Regions from separate parts of the Viridibacillus sp. KH_047 genome, predicted to be linked through region 1. Evidence: riboswitches for the same ligand, from Rfam matches in the RefSeq annotation. Region 1 holds a riboswitch; the other holds the start of a gene.

Region 1 (3,759 bases):
GGCGTACCAGTTTTTTTGTTGTAAAGTGGGGGATGTTTAGCTGTAATTTGGAATAGGGGAGGACATGAATATTCTGCTAAATAACAAACAGGTGAGTTAGCGCAACAAACAACTGAGTTAGTGCAACAAACGACTCAGTTAGCGCAACAAATCCCAGAGTTAAAGCAACAATCACAATTCCATAAAAAAACCCCTATGCATGGATTTATCCGCATAAGAGCAATTAATATTATGGTTTATATCTTGTTGTGGGCGCTTGTTTTAATTTTGCTTTACGAGAATCAATAACTTTAATAACGATTGGATAAATAATTGGCGCTAATTTAATAGCAGTTTTTACTACGTTTCTTACTTTCATTTAGTAGCACTCCATTTCTTATAAGCTAATAATAATTTATTCCCATTGATGCTTCATCTTAAACGCGTAGTACACGAACCCCTTGGATGATATTCCAAATGATCACTGCTACAGATAGTAGGATTTCTAAAATGATAAACGAGATTATTAAAATAGGACCTGTACTAATAAAATTATCAGAACCACTGCCATAAAATCCAAATACGATAAAGAAAATAATGAAACCGATAATGGATGGGATAATGAGTAAAAGATGTGATATGAATGCTCTTTTCGCATGGTTTTTTACACTCGAATCAGCACTGATAAAATAAACAATTACTGGCAAAATAAATCCTGCAAAAAAAATACTAAAATAACATAATGCCGACATTACTCGATTGTTATCCAGTCCAAGCACCTCCATTCATATTATTATCTACGCTAGAACACCCAAAAAGATTCAACTCAATGCATGTGCTTTTATTATATTTGCGTAACGGTATACAGATGAAATGCTGACATATTCAGCGGGACCATGCCAATCTGCTCCAGTTGGGCCGAATTCAATGGCTCCTACGCCATCTGCAGCATAAAATCGAGTATCAGCAGATCCATGTTGTCCAAATAGCTTGGCCTGCTTGTCGCAAACTGCAGCAGTTGTTTTTATTAATGATAAAACAAATGGATCATCAGCATTTGTTGTAACTGCGGGAGCAATACTGTGAATAATGATTTCAGCTTGGATTTTTTCTTCATCTAGAATTTTTTGAATGTCATGTAGAATAACTTCAGCTGATTGTCCTGGAACATATCGGATATCATAACGTACATTGCACTGATCTGGGACGACATTAAAACGTTCTCCTGCTTGTATTGTAGCCAAATTAATCGATGGAGAATCATAAAATTCATTACGAGCAATTGTTATTGGTGATTCTAACAGTTTTGAGTGGAAATGCATGGCTTGTAAAACAGCATTTAGCCCCTCCCAAGGACGACTACCATGTGATGCTTTACCCTTGAATTGAATTTCGAATTGAAGAATGCCTTTTGCTTGTAAACCAATTTGCAATTGTGTAGGTTCACCACAAATAACAAATTGACCATTATACCCATTACGGGCAAGCCATCCTGATGTATTTTCACCACCAGTTTCTTCGTCTGTCACCAGATGAAGTTGAAGGCGTCTCGGCAGCTTGTCAGCTGATTTAGATAGTTCTACAAAGCTGAACATCATCGCCGCGACTCCAGCTTTCATATCAGCAGCTCCACGGCCGTATAATAGGTCACCATCTATAAATGGGGTGAATTGTTCAATTACTGCTGGGACGACATCGACATGGCCGTTCCAGATAAGACAATCTGCGCCTTGCCCAATTTCAGCTGTTAAAATATCAAGTCCATTATTTTGATGTAGGTTAACATCTATACCTTGTTGCTCGAGCCAATTAGCACAAAATTGTAAAGCTTCATTTGCCCCAATAGGTGTATCACTTTTATATGTAATTAACTTTTTAAGTAAATCAATCACTTAATTACAACTCCTCTCATTAAATCCCATTTTGTTCATTATATACATGTTTGAAAGAGATCTCTCAAACATTTCAGAGTAATCTATTGAAATAAGAGAATTGTTTAAGTACAATAGGGTTGTTCTATAATTACAATTAAATGATGTATTTACCACAAGGGGAGCCGAAATGGTCGGCTGAGAGTGAACCCAAAGTTCTAACCCTTTGAACCTGTAAGTTAATGCTTGCGTAGGAATGTGGATAGAAACCGACATATAACCGATGTCAGGACCTGTCCTGATGTCGTTTTTTTGTTGCCTAAAGTTTTACTATCTAGAGCCCATTTGCAATTGGGATACGTTGAGGTCTTGTGTGTTCTACATCAGAACTACGGGAGGATATTTATTTTGGATAAAAAGAAATTGTTGTTTTTAATCGAGATTGCGATTTTTGCTGCAATCGGTTTAATTTTGGATCAGTTGTCATTTAAGCTATGGGCTCAAGGTGGTTCTATTAGCCTGGTTATGGTACCAATTGTCTTAATGGCATTCCGATGGGGTGTATCAGGTGGTTTAATTACCGGATTTTTAATTGGTTTATTGCAAGTGGCGATGGGTGCTTCAATTTTTACACCCATTCAAGGATTTATCGATTATTTTATAGCATTTACTGCTGTCGGACTTGCTGGTGTGGTGAGACAACCAGTGTTTGCAGCGAGTAAGCAATTAAACAAAAAAGCAATGACTTTGTATATTGTGTTAGGTACAACACTTGGGGGTTTATTGAGATACCTTGCTCATACTACAGCAGGGATTGTCTTCTTTAGCGAATATGCAGGTGATCAAAATGCATATTTGTATTCTATAATTTATAATGGTACGTATATGTTGCCAGCTACTATATTAACAGCGGTTGTAGCTGTACTTTTATTTACATCAGCACCTCGTTTATTACAACAAAAAAATTGATACACAAAAGAGGATTCCTTAATAGATGGGATCCTCTTTTAGTACTTTCAGTGACGCAATTTCATATATCTAATATAAGAATTAAACAAAATTATTCTAAATATATAGACATTTGAAATAGCAAGATACTCGATTTTCATGTTCTTCATTTTGCAAAAAAAGTGTTATAGTAGAGAGTAGACATATGAGAAGAAGGGACCGTATAAAATGATAGCTATAACTCAAGAAGAAATTGCAGGATTGAAAAAATCCGGACGTGTGATGGCCCAAATCCGTGAAGCAATGAAGGCAGCAACAAAACCAGGAATTACAACTAAAGAATTAGATGAAATTGGTGGCCGTTTATTTGAAGAAAATGGAGCCGTTTCAGGACCTAAAAGTGAATATGATTTTCCTGGATACACATGTATAAGTGTGAACGAACAGGTTGCACACGGTATTCCAGGGAACCTTATGTTAAAAGAGGGAGACCTTATTAATATTGACGTTTCTGGTCATGTTGATGGCTATTTTGCAGATACTGGCGTGTCATTTGTTGTAGGTGATGGATCTTACCCAGAAATCGATAAACTTTGTCAAGTTGCAGAAAGTGCATTTGATCGTGCGATGACGAAAGTAAAACCAGGTGCTCGTTTAAACCAAATTGGTAAAGCAGTTGAACGTGAAGCAAAAGCAAACGGTCTAGCGGTTATTATGAACTTAACAGGTCATGGTATTGGCCGTTCACTTCATGAAGATCCACAACATGTATTAAATTATTTTGATGCATGGGATCGCACAATTTTAAAAGAAGGTATGGTTTTAGCTGTTGAACCGTTCATCTCTCAAAAAGCAGAACATATCGTTGAATCAGGTGATGGTTGGACATTTATAACGCCTGACAAATCACTAGTTGCACAATATGAACATACAATCATCGTAACAGATGGTGAACCTATTA
Region 2 (3,759 bases), 1.2 Mb from region 1:
CGCTCCTCCTTTTTCACGCATCCATTTCATTATCTGTATTTCTCCGTTAATGTACCTAGTTCGATACCAGTTGGTTGGTAAAGTATTTTCACTTGTGTAATGACGTTCACGCTACCTAGTTCAATCATCTTTTCATTCATTTTTTTGATAATTTCTAGTAGTTCAGAAAGTTCACCTTCCATTGTTGTTTCAAGTGGATGCACTTCATACTTCACACCAGCATCGTCGATAATTTTGATAGCTGCATCTACAAAAGGAATAACATCCTCGTAAGTTTTTGTTTTTGGAATAATTTGTACACTGATTAATGAATTAGCCATTTCTTTCTCCTCCTTATTGTGGTAAAAATTCGTTTGTGAACGCATTTTCAGGATCGAATTTACCCTCTAATACGTTATTTTCACTCATCCAATTTGCATAGTTTTTCCAAACTTCAAGCTTCTGCTCTCCCCATTGATTTGCATCATCTTGGTATTTGTCAGCTAGCCATTGTTGGCTTTTCTTAACTAACTCTGCATCTAATTCTGGGGCCGCTTCTAGTAAAATATCTGCAGCAGCTTCTGGGTCTTTTATAGCGAATTCATACCCTTGTGAAGTTGCTTTAGTGAATGCTTTCACTGTTTCGGGATTACTTTGGATCATTTTTTCGTTAGTTGTTAGAACTGGAGTATAGTAATCTAGCTTGTCACTATAGTCTGTTAAATAAAGCATATTTATTTTATCTCCTCGCAGTTCCGCTTCGACACCTGTCCATGCATAGTAAATCCATGCAAAATCTACATCTTTTTTGACCATTGTAAAGAAGTCTGCATCTCCAGCATTAATAATGTCTAGCTTCTTACTATCCGCGTTTTCAATTTTCATAAGAGAATCAAGCACAGCTTTTTCTATTGGAGAACCCCATCCTCCGTATGTTTTACCTTCGAAATCTTTTGGTGAATTAATATTTTTGTCTATTGGGGACGCAAAGCCCGATGTATTGTGTTGAATAATCGCTGCAATTGATACTAGTGGAACTCCTTGGACTCTTGCTTGCGTAATCGATTCTTGCGCCGTAATACCAAATTCGGCTTTTCCTGAAGCTACTAGTTGGTCTGCTCCTGTTTCGCCTGGTCGAATGATTTCTACATCCAAGCCTTGCTCTTTAAAAAATCCTTTTTCTTTTGCTACATACAAACCAGTATGATTTGTATTTGGCGTCCAATCTAAAACGACGGTTACTTTTTTTAATGCGTTTTCCGAGTCATTATCATTTCCTTTTGACTCATTTGATTGGCAGCCTACTAAAGCCAATAATGCTACAAGCAGCATACATTTTTTCATTTCCCTTGCCTCCATCTATATTATTTTGACAAGTTCCATGCAAAAAGAAAAACGCCCGGAACTATTCCGGACGTTAACATACACTCTAAAATTCAATGATACTCGAGATTTTAGCTGATGTTCCCTCCGCTGGTGTTAACCAGATCAGGTTCTAAGGGTCAGCATCTATCGGATACATTCTCAGCTGGCAACACCAGCCCCCCCACATTCTTGCACATATGAACTTTTCTCACCTATTATATCAAAAAAACAAAAGATTCCAACATTTATTTGGAAATGATTGTTTTTGGGGTTTTGGAATTTGGTGCTTTTGCTTGGGATTATTGTGTTGAGTTGGTGGTTTGTTGTGGTAACTTTGGTGTTTGTTGCGCTAACTTTGGTGTTTGTTGCGCTATCTCCGGCGTTTGTTGCGTTAACTCGAGTGTTTGTTGCGTTATCTTCGTTGTTTGTTGCGCTAACTCGAGTGTTTGTTATTTAGCAGAATATTCACGTCCTTAGTACCCACTTATCGCTAACTACTAATCCAAAAAAACAGATTATTTCGCTGGCAAATCTTCACCGAAAATCGATACAGTTTGGCGGTCTGGAACAAATTTTTGTCCATTCCATTTCAATATTGTTTCCACATAACCTAATCCATCCGCATGGTATCTACCCGCGATTTCTTGGTACGCCAAAAATTCGTAGTTGCCGTCCCTTGCATAATCAATAGGATAGAATCCGCTAATTGGATCCACCCATCCTTGGATTGGTGCTTTAAGCGTGCCGTCTATATTATAAATTTCAGATAAATAATCTTTACCTTTATAAGTTAGATCTAAGATATACTTTTTCGCTGGATAGGAGCTAGTAACACTAACTTTGTAATTATCCATATAATTAACTTCATATTTTGAGAGTTCATTATAGGCATCTGTGTCAAACACTTGGCGCATTTCTCCATTCACATATGTAAATATATATGCGAATATGATGCCGCCACTTCCACCTGAGTCTATGACAACTAATATGTCTTCTACATGATTTCCTGTATAATCTCCGAGCGATATTGTGGGATTATAACCTGCATTTTCTTTTAACGGGATTTGTTCATAAAAATTCGTTTTTTCATTAAAAACAACTAAAGTAATATTTTTTAAATACGGACTTCCTTCAGTTTTCTCAGCAGTTAGAAGAATTGTATCAATTAAACCATCTCCCGTAACATCGCCTCTTTTTTTATCGATGACTGTTTGAGCGACCACTTGATGTTGCTTCAACTTATTTAAAATTTGTCTTCTTTTTTCTAATAGGGTTTCTTTAGATGGGTATGGTGAATTAAACGACAGCGTTTTATCAATTGAAATAAGTGCCTGTTCTAAATCTCCCGCCTTCATTTGAGCATCCGATAAATAGTACCAATAAAAAGGATAATCATTATTCTTCAATAGATTCTTATAGTACGCTTCTACTTTTTTAAAATAATATGGGTACACATCCTTTGCTTTTACAAGTCTCATGCCATTAAAACGATAGACGGCTATTTTATAGGCATCACCCGTATCGTGAATCCAAATAGCTAGCTCATATTTTCCGTCTGAATTTTGGGTACTCGGCATATTTTCAACTTCCAATTTACTATAGACCATATTATTCGTTGGTATATGAATAAAACCTTTGTTTGTCCATTGCAGTAGATCTAACTTCGACCATATACTACCTATTTGCCAACCTACAATTAAAGTATTTATATTTTTGTTAACTAATGGTACAGCTACTAAATTCGTTATTCCATATCCGCTTCCTTTAATGTCTGCTATCGGAACCCATTCATTATGGATATTTTTTAATATCTTAATATAATTTTGACCTTGATTGTTGTACGCTCCGATTATCTCTTCAATATGATCTCCATCTATATCTGCTAGCAGTATTGCTGGCCTTTTTTCCGGATGTTGTAATTGTAAAATGGTTGCCGTTGATGGTAAAAATCTCATCAGTACATCTGCATATTCTTTCAATATTCCCCCACCCTTCAATCAATTATATGCGGGCTTCTGTTAGATAATTTGCATCCCCATTGCACTTCTAAAGTGTTTACCTCTGAGACATAATAATATCCCCTGACTCAATCGAATCAGGGGATGCTTGATAGTCATATTAAATATATGTGAAATCTATGTGTGACTATACTCGTTCTAATTTATTACCAACGGTGCCCTTGGTGCCATGGATGCCATGGATGCCATGGACCCCATTGATTCCAAGGATTCCACGGTTGCCATTGATTCCATTGATTCCATTGCTGTCCTGGGAACCAGTTTTGGCCGTGGTGCCAGTCGTTACCTTGATTCCAATGCTGTCCCCGCCAAAAATTAGAACTTTCGCGTTGCCACTGTCCTCCATGAAAAGGTTGAACCATTCAATTTCACTCCTTTTTCTTTTCATTCTTTGTAG

What was found. A riboswitch is a leader RNA that binds a small molecule or an ion and turns the genes downstream of it on or off. The one in region 1 is predicted to bind thiamine pyrophosphate.
Region 2: linked by a shared signal. The riboswitch ahead of AC3IS5_RS17700 (ABC transporter substrate-binding protein) and the one ahead of thiT (energy-coupled thiamine transporter ThiT) in region 1 are both predicted to bind thiamine pyrophosphate.

The regions. Positions count from the first base shown of each region.
Region 1 is NZ_CM174479.1:518,501-522,259, forward strand. Features, by position in the region: gene AC3IS5_RS02590 (hypothetical protein) at 230-358, opposite strand; gene AC3IS5_RS02595 (hypothetical protein) at 417-686, opposite strand; gene AC3IS5_RS02600 (M20 family metallopeptidase) at 801-1,871, opposite strand; TPP riboswitch at 2,019-2,124, shown strand; gene thiT (energy-coupled thiamine transporter ThiT) at 2,259-2,819, shown strand; gene map (type I methionyl aminopeptidase) at 3,027-3,759, shown strand, end outside.
Region 2 is NZ_CM174479.1:3,594,133-3,597,891, forward strand. Features, by position in the region: gene AC3IS5_RS17690 (ABC transporter permease) at 1-30, opposite strand, end outside; gene AC3IS5_RS17695 (thiamine-binding protein) at 30-320, opposite strand; gene AC3IS5_RS17700 (ABC transporter substrate-binding protein) at 334-1,323, opposite strand; TPP riboswitch at 1,428-1,537, opposite strand; gene AC3IS5_RS17705 (VCBS repeat-containing protein) at 1,860-2,798, opposite strand.